Regions from separate parts of the Priestia sp. P1_B12_1 genome, predicted to be linked through region 2. Evidence: riboswitches for the same ligand, from Rfam matches in the RefSeq annotation. Region 2 holds a riboswitch; the other holds the start of a gene.
The links. A riboswitch is a leader RNA that binds a small molecule or an ion and turns the genes downstream of it on or off. The one in region 2 is predicted to bind ZMP and ZTP.

Region 1 (11,487 bases), on a different contig from region 2:
AGTGATGCTGTAATAAACCATGGAATGCCTTTAGGTCCTTGTGTTGGGATCGTTAATAGCTGAGGTGCATCCTTTGCAACATTGTCGATCATGTTGCCCCAGCTTCCAAAATGCATAATTGGCAGAGAAACAACCATAAATAACATAATGGCCCATACTAAAATATCTTTAATAATTGCCGTATATGTGGGACCTTTAATTCCGCTGAAAAAGGTATAAAGAGCCACAAGAAAGAATGAAAGAATAACGACTGCTTTTACGTTAATGTAGCCAGTTCCTGCAACGCGAAGAGTATCTTGAATACCGCTAAGCTGAAGATCAATATATGGAATGAGCATCAATACACCTACTATAGCAATTAAAGAGGAGAGAAATTTACTGCTAAAACGTTCTCTGGCATAATCAGCAAGCGTAGTAAGTTTGTGCTTTTTAGCAACAGTCCAAAGCTTTGGAAGAAAAAAGTATGAAATTAAAAAGGCTAAAACAGAGTAAGGGATGGCAAAAAATGCGATGCTTCCTCCCTGATAAGCTGTACTTGTAAGTCCTAGGAATGTATAAGCAGTATATAAATCTGCTCCTACTAAAAGCCAGACGAGCAGGCTTCCAAAACGTCTTCCACCTACAGCCCACTCTTCAACTGAGCTTCTAGATGATTTGTCACGTCCCGCTATAAAGCCAATTGCGATAACAACAAGAACAATTGCTGATGTGATTAAAAGTGCTGTTAAATTTCCTTGCATTATTCAATGTCCCCCCAAGATTTTTGTAAACGATAAATAATAAATGTACATACAGGCGTTAAGAAGACCCATAAAAATAACCATAAATGCAAAAGAGGTAATCCAAAAATAATTGGATGAATGTTATTTACAAAAGGTAAAACAGCGAATTGAGCAATAAATGGAATGATGAATAAAATAAAAATTATGAATTTTCTATTCAATTTTACTCCTCCTACTAAAAATTTATCTAACAATGTTCACTATGATAGCAAGTCTGACATGGTAAAGCAATAAGTTTTTTGAAAATTTCGTTATAATCTATGAAAATTTTTTTAGAAAAACAAAAAAGAGCTTGTGATGAGAGTATATTTGAAATGATTATGAAAGAAAAAAAGGGGAATAATCTAAGCGAAGTTGCTCTTGAAGCAAAAAGAGAACGGAAAAGAAGAAATTTAGTTTTGACCGGGAAGTTTTTGTTATTTCGCTGAGATAAAGTATATTGCTATTGCATCATAAGAAAAGAATTTGTATGTTCAAATAGAGATTCATGGAAAGAATAAAACAGAGCAAATAAAAAAACTAGACAATAAGTGCTTGTCTAGTTCCACCACTCTGTCAATGGTCCTTTGTCGCCATAAACAGGATCTGTTGTAGGAATAGGTACTTGTGCAATTTCATCAAATACGTGAGGGCGGTCAGTTTGTTTTCCTGTTCGTAAATTGTAATCCATGCCCTCTGGATAAGCTCCAACCACTTTAAAATCAGCAGTTGACTGCAGACGCATATGCCCTGTTCCTGCAGGAAGTACGAGCACATCGCCAGCATGCACCACGATATTTTCTCCCATATGTCCACCTAGTTTTAAACGTGCAGATCCGCTAATTACACCTAGTGCTTCATGGGAATTGCTGTGGTAATGGTGAAAATCATGTATGCCACCTACCCAGCTGTTTTTCCAGTTGTGAGAATTAAAAATGCTCTCCACTTTCTCTTTCTTACTAATAAATACGTGTTCATACAATAAAACTGGAAGACGAGGGTGATTTGGAATGGTTCCGTCGTCATCAAAATAAAGAACTTTTACATTTGCATAATTCATAAGCATCCCTCTAACAATCTTTTTTCGTAATTTTCCCTGTTTTTTGCTTGCGTAAACAGAGAAGTTTGCTCGAAGTACTTCATTTGTTGCGAAGTGCATGATATGTAGGTTTTAACGTTTTCCTAAAAGAAGTCTCCCACTTCAAGCGTAGCTAAGTGGTGGACAGTTCACTTTAGTATCTTTTCTTCATATTGTATATAAGTAAAGGGTCTAGTGCAAGAATTCTATGGATATATAGCTGTTAATTCTTATTATGTAAATGAATACTATATATTAGTATAATCTTTAGAAGGTAATCTACTCGTGGAGTAAAAGAATCAAACAACAAGAAAAGTTAGGGTTTTAGTTATTTTTGTAATTAAAAAGAGGTTTATAGAAGTTTTATTCGAAATTTTACGAATAATTTATTATTTTTATAAAAGTAATGTAAACATTTTTGTGTATTGAGTAATAGAAATGAATGTTATATACTGATAAAAAATATATTCCTATATGTGACTGGCGCAACATGGATGACCATGGGGGAGCATATAGCGTATAAGCCGCGCGCCTGGGCAAACACTTGAGAAATTTTCGCAAGTGTTTTTTTATTTTCCTAGGGAAGAGGAGTAGATTTGGATGAGCAATATGCAAAGGAAGATGGGAACATTTGCTTTAACCATGACAGGCATAGGTTCGATTATCGGTTCAGGGTGGCTGTTTGGAGCATGGAAAGCAGCTCAAATTGCGGGACCCGCGGCTATTTTTTCATGGGGTATTGGAATGGTGGTTATTTTGACCATTGCTCTATCATATGCTGAACTGGGCGCGATGTTTCCACAAGCAGGGGGGATGGTTAAATATCCTCAGTATTCACACGGATCATTTATTGGTTTTTTGGCTGCTTGGGCTAACTGGATTTCAATCGCTTCAACGATAACAGTGGAGGCTATTGCATCTGTGCAATATATGAGTACGTGGCCGTGGAAATGGGCTCGCTGGACTCACGAATTAGTAGATAATGGAATTTTAACGTCCAAGGGGTTGGCAGTTGCGTCTTTGTTATTATTCGTTTACTTTTTTGTGAACTATTGGACGGTAAATCTCTTTGCTAAAGCAAACTCATTTATTACGATTGTTAAATTAATTATTCCTGGTTTAACAGCAGGGGCTTTATTTTTTGCTGGTTTTCATAGCGGAAACTTTTCAAGTGAGCATGGGGTTGCCCCTTATGGATGGGCCAGTGTTTTAACGGCAGTGGCAACATCAGGTATTGTGTTTGCATTTAATGGGTTTCAAAGTCCTGTAAATATGGCAGGAGAAGCAAAATCACCTAATAAATCGATTCCGGTAGCTGTAATTGGTTCAATTTTTATTGCAGGAATTGTATACATTATATTGCAAATTGTTTTTATCGGAGCAGTAAGTCCGTCATCAATTGCTGATGGATGGAATCATTTGAATTTTAATTCTCCTTTTGCTGATTTAGCGATTGCGCTTGGAATTAACTGGCTAACAATTGTGTTATACGCAGACGCATTTGTTTCTCCTTCCGGCACAGGTGCTACATATACGGCAACTACTTCTAGAATGTTATACGGGATGCAGCAAAATGGATATTTGCCAAAGATCTTTGGTACGCTTCATCCACTTTACAATGTCCCGCGCCCAGCTATGTGGCTAAATTTAGCAGCTTGCTTTTTGTTTCTCTTTTTATTTAGAGGATGGGGTGTCTTAGCAGAAGTGATCTCAGTAGCGACGCTTATCTCTTATATTATGGGTCCTGTAGCGCTTATAACATTAAGAAAAACGGCTTCACACTTTTACCGTCCATTTTATTTAAAAGGGGCATCAGTTATTGCGCCATGCGGCTTCGTTTTTGCTTCCTTGACGCTTTACTGGGCAAGGTGGCCACTTACAGGTGAAGTGATCTTTATTATGGCAATTGGCCTGCCTGTTTATTTTTATTACCAAGCGAAAAATAAATGGGTGGGCTTTAAAAAAGAATTTTTAACCGGGGCTTGGATGCTTATCTATTTAGCGTGCATGATTTTTATTTCCTACATAGGAAGCGAAAAATTCGGAGGCAAAAATATTTTGCCTTTCGGATGGGATATGCTAGTGATTGCTTGCGTATCATTAGCTTTTTATTACTGGGGAATTAAGAGTGGCAAATCTAACCGATATATGAAAGAAGCTGAACAAATCAATCAAGAAAATTTTAAATCTAAATAAAAAAACACGAGCCCGTGCTCGTGTTTTTTTATTTAGGTGAGTGGAGAGTTTAGACTTAGTTTTTATCAAAATATTGTAAAAAATATAGATTTTAAGGTTTAAGTATTTATACAGAGGGAACCTTTATTTGGGATAAAGTTGTAAAAAAACAAAATAAAGGGGATTAGGCAGCTGTGAAAAAAATGAATGTTTTGGCTTTAGCTTTTGTACTTATGCTAGTATTAGCGGCTTGCAACAGTTCTAAGGAAACGGGAGGGTCTACTTCGGCTAAAAATAAGGCGATTGAAGCATCTATTGACAGCGCTTCTTACATTTTAGTAGATAGTGATGAAGGAGCTACAAGTGAAGAAAAAGGGCTGTTGAAAGTTGATTTAAAAGTGAAAAATGTCTCCAAAAACAGTATATCTTTATCGGATTATGACGGTGTTTATTTATACGAAGGAGATGAACAGCTGTCTCCAAAAACGGGAGTGAACAGTCGTGAGCTCGGACTAGAAAGCAGTGCATCTGACAAAATTGGTGCTGGAAAGCAAAAAAATTTAACGTTTGTCTTTGAAGTCAAAAAAGATAAAAAGTATAAAATTGGGCTTCAGCCAAAATCATCTGATTATGATGAAGAAATTGACGAAGTGACATTAACACTGGATACAAAGAAATACGCGAAAAGCTATAATAAGCTGCAAGACCCAGAAAAAGCTCTGCAAGCTTATACAGAAGTCCTTTACTTAAATAAAGAAAACGTAGACTATGATAAATATGTAACAGCAGATAAAACAGCTGTTATAGAAGAACAGAAAAAAGCGTTTAACGAGGAATTAAAAGGTGCGTTTTCTAATAGTTTAACCGACAAAGCAAAAAAAGACTTTTTTAACATGTATAAAGATGTTTTAAAAGAAAAAGCAAGCGTGAAAACAAATGTGATTGCGAATGCAAATAATAAAGCAGTAGTAGAGGTGGAGTACACGACTCTTAATTTATCAGACTTGTATTCATACGTATCGCAGCTTAAACGAGCCTACACAGAGGAAACGAAGGATTATGATACAGAACACTCTGAAGAGTTTGCCGCTTCTCACTTCAAAGATATTGTAAATGAATTGGAAACAAAAGAAGGAAGTCGCCCCCTACGAATTTTTATGGTGAAAGAAGATGGGAAATGGACTGTGAAACCAAGTGACCTATACAGTGATTCTTTAGGTAAAACGTTTGGATCAAGCTATATTCGATAGACAAAAAAGAGAAGAATTTTTCTTCTCTTTTTTGTTTTCTGTAAATAAATCAACGAGTTTTTTGTAAAGCTAAATTTATCAAAATATGCTAGTATAGGTTCATTCATTCTTTTATTCTTATTATGATAGGCATCAATGGAGGTTCTTACTAATGAAAGCAAATTATTGTAAAGATACAAAGGCTGTTCGAACGAGCCGCATTTTTCCTAATGATATTAATAATCACAATACGTTATTTGGCGGAAAGTTAATGAGTGATATTGATATGATTGCGTCCATTTCAGCTTATCGTCACAGTCGTACAGAGTGTGTAACAGCTTCAGCAGACTCTATTCATTTTCTGCACCCTATTACGCCTCAGGATTCTGTATGTTTGGAGTCATACGTATCATGGACAGGTCGTTCATCCATGGAAGTGTTTGTGAAAGTGATTAAAGAAAATTTAAAAACCGGGGAGCGTCAAATTGCAGCCACATCATTTTTAACTTTTGTGGCAATGGATGATGATGGAAAGCCCCGTGCAGTACCGGAGCTTATTCCAGAAACAGAAGAAGAAAAATACCTGTTTCAAACGGGGGCAGATCGCGCTGCCACGCGTAAACAAGTGCGTAAAAAAAGCAATGAACTAGCATCGGTATTGGATTTAGGACAACCTTGGTAGCATAAAAGAGAGGCCGAGACAAAATTGTTTTAGCTCAAATGAAAAACGAACCAGTGATCAACGTGTTTGATTAGTGGTTCGTTTTTTTTGTTATGGTGAACGTAGGTTTCATCTGTTTCGTTCCTTCTAGCAGTTGATTGGAAAGCAAGACGAAGACTACGGGGGAAAAGCGAAAGAGACGAGGAGGCTCATCGACCGCCCGCAGAAAGCAAAGTCTTGCACAGTAATCAACTGCGGTGTCACAAGCGGTTCAGCTTATGTATCCCATTTGTTCGTCTTTAGATTGGATTCATTTAGTTATGTCTTAACCTCTTTCTATATTTGATGAATCTCCTCTCCTGAACGAGAGGAGGAAATAAAATTATATGAAATTTATTTTCGTTCATGGTAATATGGATTTAATATAATTTTCTAAAAAGTTTAAAAAGTACAACATTTATAAAGAAAGGTGTCGTGTCTAATGGTAACAGTAGAAGCAGCAGAAAGACAAAACAGCAGCACTGCCCTGCGCCGTGATGTAAAGTTTCTCGGTCAATTGTTAGGGAAAGTTCTGGTTCACCAAGGTGGAGAAGAACTGCTCAACAAAGTAGAAAAAATACGCGAAGTAGCAAAATCACTTAGAGAAAACAAAGATGAAGTTATCTATAAAGAAATAAAAAATGAAATCGTTACTCTTGAACAGCCGATGCGCGAGCAGGTTATTCGGGCGTTTGCAGTTTATTTTCATTTAGTTAATATTGCAGAGCAAAATCATCGAATTCGTCGCAGACGGGAATATCAGCAGCAAGAAGATTCTATTATGCAGCCGGGCTCATTGGAAAGTGCCGTTGTTTCGCTTAAAAATAATGGAGTGGCGCCAGACGTAATTGCTAACTTGCTTCAAACTTTATCTCTAGAGCTCATCATCACTGCTCATCCAACAGAAGCCACTAGACGAAGTGTTCTTGATATTCATAAACGAATGGCTGAGCTTCTCAAAAACTTGGATAATCCAACGTTAACAAAACGCGAACGTACGGAAATTGAAGAAAGACTGTTTAGCGAAGTGTTGATTTTATGGCAAACAAATGAACTGCGAGATCGCAAGCCAACCGTAATGGATGAAGTATCGAATGGATTATATTATTTTGATGAAACGTTATTTGAAGTGCTTCCTCAACTTCATCAGGAGTTGGAAAATTCATTGCAGGAGAATTACCCCCAAGAAAATTGGAAGGTGCCTAATATTCTTCGATTTGGTTCATGGATTGGCGGAGACCGGGATGGAAATCCAAACGTAACTCCCAAAGTAACGTGGCAAACGCTTGTCAAACAAAGAAAGTTAGCTATTCGTAAATATAAAGAGTCGCTTACTCAATTGAGACAAAGGTTAAGTCAGTCTACAAAAAGAGTCGCAGTTTCAGATAATCTGCTTGATTCTATTAATCAAGAAATATCGCTGCTGCCTGAGAAAAAGCGATGGAGAATCAAACACGAAGTGTATCGCTGCAAGCTTACGATTATGCTTCATAAATTAAATTTAGTTGGAGAGTCGGAAGCGGGTTATCAAAGGTCGGAAGAACTTCTACATGATTTATTTCTAATCAAAGACAGTTTGCAAAAGCACCAGCCTCAGGATTATCAGTTAAAAAGCTTATGTAAATTAATTCGCCAAGTTGAGCTGTTTGGTTTTCATTTAGCAACGCTTGATATCCGTAATCACAGCGGGGAACATGAAGCGGCAATCAAAGAAATTTTCCATGCGGTTTCTTTAGCTGAAGATTATTCAGCGTTAACAGAAGAGAAAAAAGTTGAGCTGTTAGGGAAAGTTCTTCAAGACCCAAGACCTGTGCTATCGTTTGTAGAGAATTACTCTAAAGAAACGCAGCAAGTAATTGAAGTATTTAATATGATACATCGAGCACATAAAGAATTTGGAGAAAGATCTATTGAAGTCTACTTAATCAGCATGACGCAGTCTGCAAGTGATTTGTTAGAAGTCATGGTACTTGCCAAAGAAGCAGGTATTTATCGCCTTCATGCAGATGGCCGCATTGAAAGTAAGTTAAATATAGCTCCGCTGCTTGAAACGATTGATGATCTGACAGCGGGTCCTAAAATTATGGAACAGCTATTTCAATTAGATTTTTATCGTGAGCACTTAAGGAAACAGCAGGATTTGCAAGAAATTATGCTTGGCTACTCAGATGGAAGTAAAGACGGAGGAACGCTTACTGCTAATTGGAAGCTCTATAAAGCGCAGCAGGAAATTCACGATATGGCGAGGAAGTATCAAGTTCGTCTGAAGTTTTTCCATGGCCGAGGCGGCTCACTAGGCCGAGGAGGTGGACCGTTAAACCGAAGCATTTTATCTCAGCCTGTTGAGACGCTAGGAGACGGTGTGAAAATTACAGAGCAAGGAGAAGTTCTTTCTTCTAGATACGCTTTATATGACATTGCCTACCGAAGCCTTGAACAAGCGGTCTCAGCTCTTCTTACAGCGGCAGCAAATGTTTCTCAAGAAGCTGAACAATGTGATATTCGTACACATGAATGGGAAGAAACAATGGACGAGATTTCAACTGCTTCTTTACGTAAGTATCAAGAGCTTGTTTTCAAAGATTCAGACTTTTTAACGTATTTTAAACAAGCTACACCTCTTCCTGAGCTGGGAGCTTTAAATATTGGGTCACGTCCAATGAGTCGAAAAGGAAGTGATCGCTTTGAAGACTTGCGAGCAATTCCGTGGGTATTTGCATGGACGCAAAGCAGACAGCTGCTTCCAGCCTGGTACGCTGCAGGTACGGGCTTACAGCATTTAGTAGAGAAGTCGAGAGATATACAGCTTCTTCAGCAAATGTATAAAGAATGGCCATTTTTCCGCTCGACCGTCGATAATCTGCAAATGGCCTTAACAAAAGCAGATTTAATGGCAGCAAAAGAATACACGGAAATGGTACAAGACCCGGCTATTTCAGAGCGGATTTTTACCGCCATTAAAAAAGAGTATAATCTCACAAAAGAAATGATTCTTCAAATCACAGGTCAAAAAGAACTAATGGATCATCTTCCTACGATTAAAGAATCTATTAAATTACGAAATCCGTATGTGGACCCTCTAACATTCTTACAAGTTAAAGTCATTTCCAAGCTGCGTGAAGATGAGGCTGGAACGTTAAATGAAGCACTTTTAAAAGAAGCGTTATTAACGATTAACGGCATTGCAGCAGGGTTGCGTAATACAGGCTGACGCTACCAAAAGACACCTCAAGAAAATAAAAGAGGTGTCTTTTGCCTATTCTTCTCACATAAAGAACTGCCTGTCAGTTCCCTCTCTTTTAAAGAGAACTTCCTTCTATTAAATAGGCACTGAGAAAAATCAATGATAGAATAGAAAAAAGATGGAAATATTCTACAACTGAATGCGAGTGATGGGGGAACTAGATTGAATATGGAGGACGAGGACAATGGTAAAAAATTCGCAAATCTTCATTGAAGCTGACTCCGAGAATTCTGTATTTATTGGACTGGAATTTTGTGAGTATACACAAAAAATGAATCCTACTTGTTTGTCCAAACAGCATATAAATGTATTTATTCATCCGGAAGAACTCACCGTGGAATTTAAGAAAACAAAAAGTGATAGAACTATCGATGATTTTCATCTCATGCATATCGTTCCGGTTCATTGCTTTAATTATTTATTATGTTCGATTTCGCAAGGTATTGTTACAGATGTTCAGCTGAAAGCGGTTGGTCATCAAGGAGAAACGTTGTTTGAAGAAAGTCTTACATTGAAGTTTCATGAAAAAGCGACGGATTATGAAGAAACCCTCTCATTTTTCAAACATTTAAATCAAGAAATACAAAAGCAGACGAAAAAATATACAGCCAGTTATATGAGCTCATAATAAAGCAAGCTGCGGTTTTAAAAACCGCAGCTTTTATTCGTTTAACCGAAAAAATCATGTTAGAGGTGCTTACAAATCAAGAGATTTTTCAGTGGGAAATTGATAAAGTAAAACTAAGAGAAATCAGTGGACAGAAAAGCTTTTAGCGGCTGGCCGCTCTTTATTCAATATATAAGGGTTTAAGTATTAAGTTTAAAAAATAGCGATGAACACGTATTGTCATTGTAGATGAAGTGCTAAGGTCGCTCTATCTGCAATCATGTAGAATCTTCGCGCGCTTATAGTCTGTTTTACGGAACGAAAAAGCTGCGGAAGTAGAAGCACTCCTTCTATTTCTGCGGTTTTTTTTATAAACAAGAAATAAATTTACTTATTGTACGGAGGCGATGCAGATGATTAAAGATTTAGTATTGGCTAAGGAATGGCTGCCTGCAGCTTATTCACATGATTTAACAGATCAGCCTTTGCAAGTAACGATTTTAGAAGAGCGAGTTGTGCTTTTTCGCACAACTAATGCCATTAAAGCATTTAAAGATTTGTGCATCCATCGCGGTGCAGCGTTATCTCTTGGAAAGGTGGTAGATGATTGCATTGTATGCCCTTACCACGGATGGAAATACGATGATGCCGGGGCTTGTGTAAAAATTCCTCAACAGCCGCCGGGAAGAGCTATTCCTTCAAAAGCAAAAGCACAGGTGTATGACTGCGTTGAAAAGTACGGAATTATATGGGTGAAGATGAATAGAGACGCGGGCGATACTCCTCTTCCCCAGTATGACGAACATCTTAACTCCGGATTCAAAACGGTTTGCGCCAACTCTCATACTCTGCAGGCAGCAGCTCCTCGTGTCGTAGAAAACTTTCTAGATGTAAGCCATTTGGCTTTTGTTCACGAAGGAAGCCTTGGACACTCTGACTACGCCGAAATTCCTGATTATAAGGTGCATTGGAAAGATAACCGATACGTTTCTGATGAAATCGCTGTGTACGCAGATGCAGATGGTACGGGTAACTTTGCGACTATTTATTATACCTTTGAAATTCTTCGTCCTACTGTTGCAAGATTGAAAAAAGTGAACTATGAAACGGGTGAAATCTTTTCAATGCTGTTTGCGGTTTTACCTGAAGAGGAAAGAAAGTCCACGGTGTTTGCGCTGGTTTCTAGAAACTATTCGTTTGATGCACCTGATCAATATTTCCGCGATTTTCAGCAGCTTATTATTGAACAAGATACCAGTATTGTGGAAAGTCAAAAACCAGAAGAGCTGCCGCTTGACTTACAAGCAGAGCTTCATTTGAATCCGGACCGATTGAGTATTGCCTATAGAAGATGGCTCGGTGATTTAGGAGTGACCTTTGGAAGTGACGTAGGATCAAGATTAAAAAAAGCTGCTCAATAAAAAAAGAAGAAAGGAGTCTCCTTTCTTCTTTTTATGTATGCTCACGGATAAGCTGCTGATAGCTATTAAAGAGGGTAGGGTATGTTAATCGGCTTAAGATGACGCAGGAAAGCGTAGCAGACGCTAGAATAGTAAAAACGATAAGCAGCTGGAATTTGACAGCTTGTATCGGATCTGCCCCTCCAATAATCTGGCCTGTCATCATACCCGGAAGCTGAACAAGTCCAATTGTTTTTTGGCTTTCTACCGTAGGAATCATGCTAGCTTTGATT
Region 2 (11,487 bases):
ACAGAACCTTCCGTCTGGATACGGGGTAGAGCGAAATTTCCTGAATTCACCCTCTGTGCATCTTCAAATTCCAGTTTCCCATCTTTGTAAGAAGTAATTTCAATTCGTTTTTCAGTACCATCCGGCTGAAGAATTAATCCGTCGTATCCTTGACTTCCAATAATAAGCTTCAATTTTGAATTCCTCGGACAATAGGAAGATTGGCTGAAACAATAAAGCGGATAAAACTCTTCAAAAAACTTTTTGAAACGCCCTTTTTTAAGTCGGGCTAATTTTATATATTCTCTGTTTTGATGAATCATTTGCTGCGTATGTTCAAAATACTGCTTCATTTCTTCTTGCGTTCTGTACACATCAAGATCTTTAAATAATTCATCCATCTTTTTCACCTTCAATCCCACCAACTAAAAAAGGCTTCTTACTTAGTAGATACATATTCATAAATGTGTGTGACAATTTTCTTTTTTTTAGATATAGCCTTTTTTAAAACAAAACGTGCACACTTTTCATTTTTTTGCATATCTTGTTATTCGTGCGTTCAATTATGAGCGTACGTTTCAGCCTTTAGTTGTAAAAGATGAACCGCAAAGTTACAGCTGATGGCGGATGATATGCGTCTGATTATTTCATAAACTATAACAAACAGGAAACTTAACAATAATTGAGGTGTTGGAAATGTTTGATAATGATTACGTAGTTAAAACCATTCACGATTTACATGTAAAACGTACAGAAAGCAAATTAAAAGTCTTCTTAACTTATTTTTATCATAAAAAATAACATGGATTTATAGACGGTAATATATAGTCAGTTGTTACTTGGAGTTTTTTATAGGAAGAAGAGTTTGATACAAGTAAAAAGGAATAGCGAATAATCCGCTATTCCTTTTTACTGTACTTGCAATTCCCGAATAAGTTCAGCAAGAATTTTAATACTTCTATCGATATCTGGTAAAGAGGCATAGGCGTAAGAAAGCCGGAGATAACTGCCGGTTTCTTGTGCATAGATACTTCCGGAATTAAGCAATATCCCTCTTTTTAAAGCACGAGAGTATAAAGATTTCATTGAAATAGAAGGTTGAATATGCACCCATATAAAAAAGCCTCCTTCAGGATTCGTCCATGTCGCTACATCTCCTGCATATGTTTCTAAAGCATTCAGCATAACTTTTCTTCTTGTTCGCAATTCGGTTCGTACCGTTTCCATATGCTGTTGATATAAGCCATTTTTAAACCATTCTGCTGCCACTCTTTGAGACAATGAGCTAGATCCATAATCCGTTTGCATTTTAATATCCGCCAAACGCTCAATGACTGGTTCTGGGCCGACTATCCATCCGATACGTAATCCCGGGCTTAATGTTTTAGAAAGACTGCTAACATATAACACGTGTCCATTTCTATCTAAAGCCTTTAATGGCAACGGAGGCTGTTTATTTAGCCATAATTCGCGGTATAAATCATCTTCAATAATAGGAAGCTGATGTTCCTCACATTCTTTCAGCAAATCGTAACGCCTTTTTTGTGACATTAATGTTCCCGTTGGGTTATGAAAACATGGATTTGTATATAAAATAGCTTGCCCTTCTTGAGGGTCGGCGCGTTTTATAGCTGTTACTTTTATTCCTTCCTCATCCATAGAAAGACCTTTGAGTTTCATTCCCGCTGATTGAAATACATGTAAGGAGTATAGATAAGAAGGTTTTTCTAGCAAAACCGAAGAGTTCTTTTGCAGCAGTCCAATTGAAATAAGCTGAAGAGCTTGAAGAGCGCCGGAAACAATTAAAATAGAATCTGGAGAAGATTCTATTTTAATTGTTTTCATATACGCACTTAACTCTTTTCGTAAAGGAAAATACCCCTTTGGTTCTTCGTATCCCAGAACCTCCATGTTTTTTGCTACTTTTTCCATAGCGTATTTCATTTTATCTTTAGGGAATATGTCAGGTGAAAGCTCTCCTTTGCTTAATTGAATAAGGTTTGAGTTAAATTCGGATTCATTAATATCTTGTACCATTGCTTGACTCGGACGATGCATACCTGATTTCACATGAACATTCCAATCGGGCGGAGTCGTAGCCAAAAGTGTCCATGTATTATTTATAACGATTGTTCCCTTTCCCATCTTACCTTCAATTAAACCGTCCGCTGTTAATTCCTCTAATGCCGTGATGACCGTACTTCGGTTAACATCGAACATAGCAGCAAGCTTTCGCTGACTAGGAATTTTACTTCCAATCGGCCATTCTCCACGCGCAATTTTCTCTTTCATAAAATCAATGATGTGTTTGTATTTTGGATAACTTGAACTGTTTCCTTGATTCATACATTTACTCCTGTTTTTAAAGTGGTTGGGTTAATTGCTTTTAAACTGGTTGAAGACATTTTATCAAATGTTTATTAACATGGGAACCACAATAGATACTGGTTGGATTCAAAATGAAAAATGGAGATGAATAGGCATGAAATTAACGTTTAGTCTGGTGTTCTTACATATACTGATGATTAGCTTATGGGCTTCAGCATTTCCAGTTATTCAAATAGGACTGGAATCGTTTTCTCCTCAGCACCTTGCTTTTGTTCGGTTAAGTATTGCTTCTTTAGTACTGTTAGTTATTGCAATAGCTACACGCATGCGCTTGCCTGATATAAAAGATATTCCACTTCTTTTAGCACTCGGTTTTTTAGGTTTTACCGTATATCACACGGCATTAAACATTGGAGAAAAAACGGTGAGTGCGGGTATTGCGAGTTTACTGGTCTCGACTACTCCTATTTTTTCTTCCCTTTTAGCTATTTTTCTTTTTCAGGAGGAGTTCGGAAAAAGAAAATGGATTGGATCTGCAGTAAGCTTTGCAGGTATTGCACTTTTAACCTTCAGCAAAGAGAACTTTGTACACTCAATTAATGGAATCTTACTGATTCTGCTAGCTGCCCTTGCAGAAAGCATCTATATAGTATGTCAAAAAAATTTATTAAAAAAGTATGGTTTTCTTTCTTTTGTGACGTACAGTATTTGGGGGGCTACAATTTCTATGCTTGTTTTTTTACCTGGGTTAGAAACAGAACTTGCACATATCTCTGTCAGATCAGCGATAAGCGTGACATATTTAGGATTATTTCCAACCGTTATTCCCTACATGGTACTCGCTTATCTGACATCGCGTATAGGTTCTGCTGAGGCTGCCATTTCTCTTTACTTAACTCCTGCGCTGTCCTTTTTCTTAGCGTGGCTGCTTTTAAAAGATATCCCGAGTGCAGCTTCCATTGTGGGAAGCATCATTACGTTATGCGGCGTGTTGCTTACACATAGTAAAAGAAAAGTAGTGGTAAAAGAGACAAAGTTCACAATGCAAAGATAATGTGTATGCTTTAAGGAGTTGTCTTAGAGGCTATGTTTTTATTTATACATTTTATTTAGAACATACTTTAATTTCTTCTTTTCGCAGTTTAATTAACAATTAATAAAAAAGCGCCTTTCTTTAATCTTAAACCAAGATTAAAGAAAGGCGCTTTTTTATGTAGTTTCTAATTCCGCTTTTATTTTCCCAGCCACTGCGTGAGTCAGCTGCTGAAGATCGTAAATCTCTTCTCCTGAAAGTACTACATGTCCGTTTAAAACGTGGTTATGTTTATATGCTCGATACGTCACTTCGATACTTTTTATCGCACGCTCTACTTCATCATTCACCATAATACTTTCATAGTGATAGGATAGTGTTTCAATTCGAATCTGCGTATTTTTCATATTCATTCACCCTCCATGAGCCGTTGACTAAAAATATGACTGTTAGAGGTGAACTATACATAGAAACTTTTTTGTTATCACCTACTTTGTTATTTAGAACATATTTTAATTACTTAATTTATCTCTGCTATTCTTTTTTTACAAAATACCAAAATAAACCCCTGCTCTTCGGAGCGGGAGTTTATTGCTTGTAGTACCAACCTTTTTTATCTAAAAACTGTTTAACTTTTACAAAATCCAGCCCAGCTGCGGTAAGTTCAGCGGACGGATTACCTATTGCATGTACGTGTAATTCACTGTCGATTCCTTCATTTTTTAAGAAAGCACGAAACTCTGTTTCCATGTCTTTACTTAATCCGCCTGTTTTAATTGTAATTGGGATAGGTTCTACGTCTTTCATTTGCACAAATCCACCTGGAACAGCCCATGCTGCATTCGTATAGCCATATACACTAAATACCGTGCCTTTTTTTATAGTTCTAAAATTCTCTGTTATATTCGCATATTTGTAGACTCCAATATCCTTCTTCGCTTTTACTTGAAAAGAATATTTATCTCCGAGTGAAGTAACCTTTGGTAATGATTCTTCGACAGGATTGCTTACACCCTTAAGCAATTCCATTATTTTAGCTAATGTTTTCTCATCAGCTTTTCCAGTTGACGTTAATCCATACTTTTCTTGAAGAGCTTTAACAGCCGCAACAGTTTCACTGCCATATTGACCATCGGTCCCTTGCTGGGAAATTTCAAATCCTAATTTAATTAATTTTTGCTGCAGTTCTTTTACAGCTAGTCCGCTATCACCTTGCTGTAATTGTGCTGATGGCTTATTATTTTCCACCACCGTCACGTCCGTATTAATACTATTAAAGAAATCCAGATCCATTTCATTGATATCAACATTGCCTTTAATCCCATTTACTTTTCCTTGATCTGTATATTGAAACATAGACCATCTATCCCAAATCCCCGTATCACCTGGGTTAGCAAATCCCTTAGAGCGGTTACTTCCACTGTAACGAGCTATCCATAGCGGATATCTTGCCACAGCGCTTGTAAAATTGGATTTAATAAAACTATACCCTGTGTAAAGAATAGGCGTAATGCTTGTTTTCCTTTCAATATACTCCATCCATCTAACTGCAAAGGCTGTGACCTGCGCTTTTGTTTTCCCTTTATTTTCTTCCAAATCTAAGCAATGAGGCAAATCAACCTTCATGCTACCTAATTTATTTAAAAAGAAATTAACTTCTGCAATGGGATCATTATCAGCATGAGCAAAGTGATAAAAGCCTACACGTAGACCTGCATTTTTTGCACCTATATAATTATCATATGATTTTTTATCTAAGAAGGTTGTACCTTCTGTTAATTTAATATACGCGCCTTTTACACCATCCGACGCCACTTTTGCCCAATCAATTGTTCCGTTGTGATGAGAAACATCAATGACCTTAATATTTTGATTATTACGGTTTTGCATTGCTATCACTCCTTCATACAAACTATGAATAAAAAAGGAAATGGCAACTGATACAGGCCTATTAAATAGATATTAGGTCTTATAAAAAAACTACAATATGAAGGGATTTTAATAGCCTTCCCTTATTATAAGAAATGAATTTGTGCAATTTTATAAAGTGAAGAAAGCTATATTCGTTTATACTATTAATATGAAGATATACTGAATAAAAAGTGGAGGAATATGATGTCTTTAATAAAAGAAGCACGTAGATATGCAGAACACGCTCATAGCGGCCAAATGCGCAAACTGTCCGATAAACCTTATATTGTTCACCCTATTAATGTAGGTAATATTTTAGAAAAAGCGGGTTTTAGTGAAGAAGTAATTGCAGCAGCTTATCTGCATGATGCTGTAGAAGATACAAGTGTAACACTCGAAGAAATTGTACAAAGATTTGGTTTAGAGGTAGCGGGGATTGTTGAAGCTCATACAGAAAACAAATCAAAAAGCTGGGAAGAACGTAAACAGCATACAATTCAAATTGTGAAAACTGGTTCTCTTGAAGTGAAATCTTTAATTGTAGCAGATAAATTAGACAATTTACGGTCTTTAAAAGAAAGCTACGATCAGCAAGGAGATACGATTTGGAATAGCTTTAAAAGAGGATTCGAAAAGCAGAAATGGTACTACGAATCCATCAGCAAATACGCTGCAAAAGGATTGGAACCAAGCCAAATTCCAAGTTTTTTTTATACGTACAAACAAGAAGTAAATGATTTTTTTAGAAGTTAATATTCATATGAAGAAATTAGAAAACACTGAAAATAACTATTGCGAACGCGCGGCATACGTATTAAAATATAGTAGAGTCAACACGCAATAAAGACTCTACATAATCGGGACTGTAGTTCAGTGGGAGAATACTTGTCTGGCAGACAAGGGGTCGTGGGTTCGAATCCCATCAGTTCCATAAAACCAGTCGCATCAACAGTTTAAAACACTTTAAAACTCTGCAGAATGGAATGGTTGCAATACTATTTCATCTGACCTCTTCATGATTTCCATGAAGAGGTTTTTTATTTTCTTTTTACGATTGATCCTCATGGTTTTTATGATTATTTTTTTCACTGCTTCTGCTTACAATTTCTCTAAGTTCGCCCTCGTCGCCTTTTGCATTGATGATTTCAAAAAGCTGATTCAACCCTTCACTTGTTTCATCATTTGGTTCTTTGCCCATTCTATCCCCTCCTTTTGCTTCTAGGATACCCATTTTTTTCACATTGTTTCACGAAAAAAGCAATTCATCAATATTAATTCGCCGTAAAAGTATACCTTTACGACCCTTGTACAATTACTGGTTATACAGATATACTCAATCAATTCTTTCAATTTTGCAGCGTTTTATAGGGCTTCTAATACTCATCTATAATGAAATGATCATCACAAACTTCGCTAAAATCGTTCTCTTCGTGGAGATCTACTTCTTTATCTTTAGATATCTCGGTTTCTATTGTAAATAGTTTAAAAAGCTTGTTTAACATTGTTCCACCTCATATCTTTTATTAATACATTCAGTATGATTAATTTATATGAAGCCAGTATGAATTGAAACTTAAGATAATGTGAATGTAGACATTAACGTGAGATGTTAAGCATGCTTATACCCTGGACAGAAAAGTTATTTCATTCTACAAAGAAGTGATTAGTATATCAGCTGTATGTGGCCTTCGTTCTATAACAGTCGTTTTTGTTATTCGTTTTGCCATTGTACTAGGTAGCTTAGTTTTATGTATTATCGCTTTAATCCTTTGGTTATCAACATCCTTAAATACCATTCAAATGGCTTGTGTAGTTGGAATTATCCTTTTGCTTGCTTTGTTTTTCTTTAGTTATATCCACAATTGAACGAAAAAACGCAAGCTATAAAAAAAACTTTGTATGTTGCTGCAAAGTTTTTTTCATAGACACTTACTGTTTGTTAAGAACTGTATGAAATATGAAATAGCTCATACACTTCTTATACAATCGTTAAGACCGATGCTTTTTTAATACTTCTACTATCACTTCTTAAAGTAGTAATCACCTATTCTTTTGTAGTCATAAAATGAAGAATCCTTACCTTTTTTTCACAATATTCAATAATTTCATAACAGACTGTGAGAATATCATGTCTAGACAGTTCTATTTCATCAAATACAAATTTTGAAAGCTGCTTCTGCAGAACCTCCAGCTTTTTGCTGTCTTCTTCATCGATCCATAGCCCTTCCGTAATACACACATCTGCTAGTTTGTTAATAGATTGAGCCGTCCAGTTTAATCCGGCTGAAGAAACAGTTTTTGTAAGTAAATCGTTTTTTATAGCTAGAATAACTTGACACACATGGGTATAGGCATCAACTTTCTTTTGGATAAATGCTTTGCGAAGCTCTTGCTTGTATTGCTCTTTCGACATCACTATGGCTACGACAGACGTAATGAATGTTCCTGCCAGCGCGATGAGCGACCCTATCAAAATTCCGATCAGTTCTCCTGACAAAACGTTCACCTCTTTAAAGGTATTTCTATATGCTATGGGAATGAAGGAAATGATATGAAGATAAACACTATGTAAAAACAGCCCTAACTTTTCTAAGTTAGGGCTGCAACACTAGAATATGATAGTAACCAAATTAGATAATACGACTTGTAATAATTCCTTCAATTTGACCAATTTTTTCTTCTAGCTCAGGCACAATCTCGTCACTTACTTGATTGTCAATATCAATCATTGTATACGCATATTCACCGCGGCTTCTGTTCACCATATCTGCGATGTTTAAATTGTAGTTTGAGAAAACTTGCGTAAGTTGTCCTACCATATTCGGCACATTGTGATGGAAAGCAGCTACGCGTTTTTTCCCAGTGTAAGGAAGAGATGCATTCGGGAAGTTTACTGAGTTTTTAACGTTTCCTGTTTCTAAGAAATTTTTCACTTGACGTGCTGCCATTACCGCACAGTTTTCTTCTGATTCTTGAGTTGATGCCCCTAGATGAGGAATTGGCACAACATTTTTCATGTTCAAGACATTTTGATTTGGGAAATCTGTAATGTATCGTCCAACTTTTCCACTTTCAAGAGCAGCTTTCATATCTTCTTCGTTTACAAGCTCACCGCGTGAGAAGTTCAAAATATGAACATCCGGTTTCATGATGCTGAACGTTTCTTTATTGAAAACACCTTTTGTATCGTCCGTTAATGGAACGTGAACCGTAATATAGTCAGATGCTGCAAATAGTTCTTCTAGAGACATTGCACGCTGTACGTTGCGAGACAAATTCCAAGCTGTATTAACAGAAATGAATGGATCAAAACCAATTACGTCCATATCTAAATCAAGCGCATCGTTTGCTACAAGAGCACCAATTGCACCTAAACCAATAACGCCTAACGTTTTACCTTTGATTTCTTTTCCAACAAACTGTTTTTTACCTGCTTCAACTAATTTAGGAATTTGATCACCTTGGCCATCTAATCCTTTTGTCCATTCAACTCCAGCAAATAAGTTACGAGAAGAAGCCATAATTGTAGTTAAAACCATTTCTTTTACTGCGTTTGCATTAGCTCCTGGCGTATTAAATACAACGATACCTTGCTCCGTGCAAGCGTCCACCGGTATATTATTAACCCCTGCTCCAGCTCGTGCAATAGCTTTTAAATTTTGGTCAAATGCCATGCTGTGCATGTTAAAGCTACGCACGACAATCGCATCTGGATTTTCGCTGTCGTTGTCAATTTGATAACCTTCTTGATTAAAAACATTTAGACCTTTTTGTGCAATGTTGTTTAATGTTTTGATTGTTTGTACTTTTTCTAATGTTAATGTGCTCATTTTGTACTCTCCTCTGATTATCATCGTAGTTTTACATGTTTTTACCTTTGGATAAAGGAACTTCATTTTTAATTTTTTTAAAAGTCTGGTTTTTTAGCCTACATGTGTGATAACTTCTATATCCTCTCCCCCTAAACAGAAAGAGGTAAGAGATATGTATTAATCCCTTACCTCTGCCCAGGCGAACGGCTACGTCACTATATGCTTCCTCACGGTTATCCGCGTTTCGCCAGTCACATATAGTCTTTGAAATTAAGTATATTCTAGCAAACTCTTTCAGAACGTTCAACCTTTTTTTAAAAGTTTGCTTTTTTCAGTCTAATTTTTACTCTCTTTAGCGAATCTCCTAATATATTGACAAATATCCTAATACATGTTAAATAAGAAGAGTGATTAGCACTCTATTCACCCAAGTGCTAATTATTTTATAAGCCCCATTTGGAAAGGAGAATTTCTTATGTCAAAAAAAGAATTCAAAGCCGAATCAAAGCGATTATTAGAGATGATGATTAATTCTATCTATTCTCAAAAAGAAGTATTTTTGAGAGAACTTCTATCAAATTCAAGCGATGCAATCGATAAAATTTATTACAAAGCCTTAACAGACGATTCCTTACGTTTTAACAAAGAAAGCTATTACATAAAAGTAAAACCAGATAAAACTAACCGTACCTTAACCATTACGGATACTGGAATTGGCATGACGCAAGAAGAGCTTGAAAGCAGCTTGGGCACAATTGCGCGAAGCGGTTCCCTTGCGTTTAAAAACGAAAATGAAATAAAGGACGGGCACACGATTATCGGCCAATTCGGCGTTGGGTTTTACGCAGCGTTCATGGTGGCAGATGTCGTGACGGTGATTAGTAAAGCGTTAGGCAGCGATGAAGCCCATAAATGGGAATCTACTGGTGCTGATGGTTATACAATCGAGCCTTGCAAAAAAGAAACGGTTGGGACTCAAATTATTTTAAAAATTAAAGAAAATACAGAAGATGAAACATATGATGAGTATCTAGAAGAGTATCGTTTAAAAGAGATCATTAAAAAGTATTCAGACTTTATCCGCTACCCGATTAAAATGGACATAACGGAAAAACGTCCTAAAGAAGGTTCTGATAACGAGCTAGAAGATTATACAGAAGAGCAAGTTATCAACAGTATGGTACCTATCTGGAAGAAAAATAAAAATGAATTGACTTCAGAAGACTATGAGCAGTTTTATTCAGAAAAGCGCTACGGATTTGATAAACCGCTCACTCACCTTCATATTAATGTGGATGGAACGATTTGCTACAATGCCATTTTATTTATCCCAGAAAATAGTCCGTTTGACTACTACTCAAAAGAATTTGAAAAAGGGCTTGAACTGTATTCAAACGGCGTCTTAATTATGAATAAATGTGCAGATCTTCTTCCAGATTACTTTAGCTTTGTAAAAGGTATGGTAGATTCTGAAGATTTATCTCTTAATATTTCACGTGAAATTTTGCAGCAAGACCGCCAGCTTCAGCTGATTGCCAAAAACATCGGCAAGAAAATCAAAAATGAATTAAAAAGCTTGCTTAAAAACGAACGTGAAAAGTACGAGAAGTTTTATGAATCATTTGGCCGCCAGTTGAAGTACGGCGTTTACAGTGACTTTGGCAGCAACAAAGACGTATTAAAAGACCTGCTTTTATTCTATTCTTCTACAGAGAAAAAGCTCGTAACACTAGATGAGTATGTATCGCGCATGCCTGAAGATCAAAAGTATATCTATTATGCATCAGGTGAATCGTATGACCGAATTGAAAAGCTTCCTCAAGCAGAATTGGTTGCAGATAAAGGGTACGAAATTCTGTATTTTACAGAAGATATCGATGAATTTGCAATTAAAATGTTAATGACGTACGAAGAAAAAGAATTTAAATCTGTTTCAAGCAGTGACTTAGGGATTGAAGCAGAAGAAGAAGAGCTCAATGAGTCTGAGGAAAGAGAAAATAAAGAGCTATTTGACTATATGAAAAAAGCTTTGGCGGGAAAAGTAGGAGATGTGCGCGCGTCTAAACGTTTAAAAACACATCCCGTTTGCTTATCAGCTGATGGTGAAGTAACGATTGAAATGGAGAAAATTTTAAGTGCTATGCCTGATAATCAGCATGTAAAAGCAGAAAAAGTGTTAGAAATTAACGTACATCATGATGTATTTGCTTCTTTAAAAGATGCATTTGAAAATGATAAAGGGAAATTAGACCTCTATACAAATTTATTATATAACCAAGCTCTTCTAATTGAAGGTTTATATATTAGTGATCCCGTTGAATTCACAAATGATATTTGTAAAATCATGATATAAAAATCAGGCGCAGAATGATTCTGCGCCTGATTATATGTATGGCATAATAAAAGTAGTTATATAGTAAGAAG

Region 1: linked by a shared signal. The riboswitch ahead of AC1D0Y_RS06545 (APC family permease) and the one ahead of AC1D0Y_RS11415 (phosphoglycerate dehydrogenase) in region 2 are both predicted to bind ZMP and ZTP.

What each region holds. Positions count from the first base shown of each region.
Region 1 covers NZ_JBFTZR010000002.1:183,180-194,666, forward strand. Annotated here, with positions in the region: gene AC1D0Y_RS06530 (sodium:solute symporter family protein) at 1-740, opposite strand, end outside; gene AC1D0Y_RS06535 (DUF3311 domain-containing protein) at 740-943, opposite strand; gene AC1D0Y_RS06540 (cupin domain-containing protein) at 1,321-1,920, opposite strand; ZMP/ZTP riboswitch at 2,306-2,384, shown strand; gene AC1D0Y_RS06545 (APC family permease) at 2,440-4,035, shown strand; gene AC1D0Y_RS06550 (DUF5105 domain-containing protein) at 4,218-5,264, shown strand; gene AC1D0Y_RS06555 (acyl-CoA thioesterase) at 5,416-5,925, shown strand; gene ppc (phosphoenolpyruvate carboxylase) at 6,386-9,154, shown strand; gene AC1D0Y_RS06565 (hypothetical protein) at 9,372-9,815, shown strand; gene AC1D0Y_RS06570 (aromatic ring-hydroxylating dioxygenase subunit alpha) at 10,208-11,215, shown strand; gene AC1D0Y_RS06575 (ABC transporter permease) at 11,247-11,487, opposite strand, start outside.
Region 2 covers NZ_JBFTZR010000003.1:69,848-81,334, forward strand. Annotated here, with positions in the region: gene AC1D0Y_RS11370 (hypothetical protein) at 1-380, opposite strand, end outside; gene pdxR (MocR-like pyridoxine biosynthesis transcription factor PdxR) at 889-2,325, opposite strand; gene AC1D0Y_RS11380 (DMT family transporter) at 2,462-3,361, shown strand; gene AC1D0Y_RS11385 (hypothetical protein) at 3,517-3,747, opposite strand; gene AC1D0Y_RS11390 (GH25 family lysozyme) at 3,929-5,230, opposite strand; gene AC1D0Y_RS11395 (HD domain-containing protein) at 5,456-6,004, shown strand; tRNA gene AC1D0Y_RS11400 (tRNA-Ala) at 6,111-6,182, shown strand; gene AC1D0Y_RS11405 (hypothetical protein) at 6,300-6,449, opposite strand; gene AC1D0Y_RS11410 (hypothetical protein) at 7,296-7,748, opposite strand; gene AC1D0Y_RS11415 (phosphoglycerate dehydrogenase) at 7,882-9,081, opposite strand; ZMP/ZTP riboswitch at 9,250-9,328, opposite strand; gene htpG (molecular chaperone HtpG) at 9,539-11,416, shown strand; gene AC1D0Y_RS11425 (tubby C-terminal domain-like protein) at 11,447-11,487, opposite strand, start outside.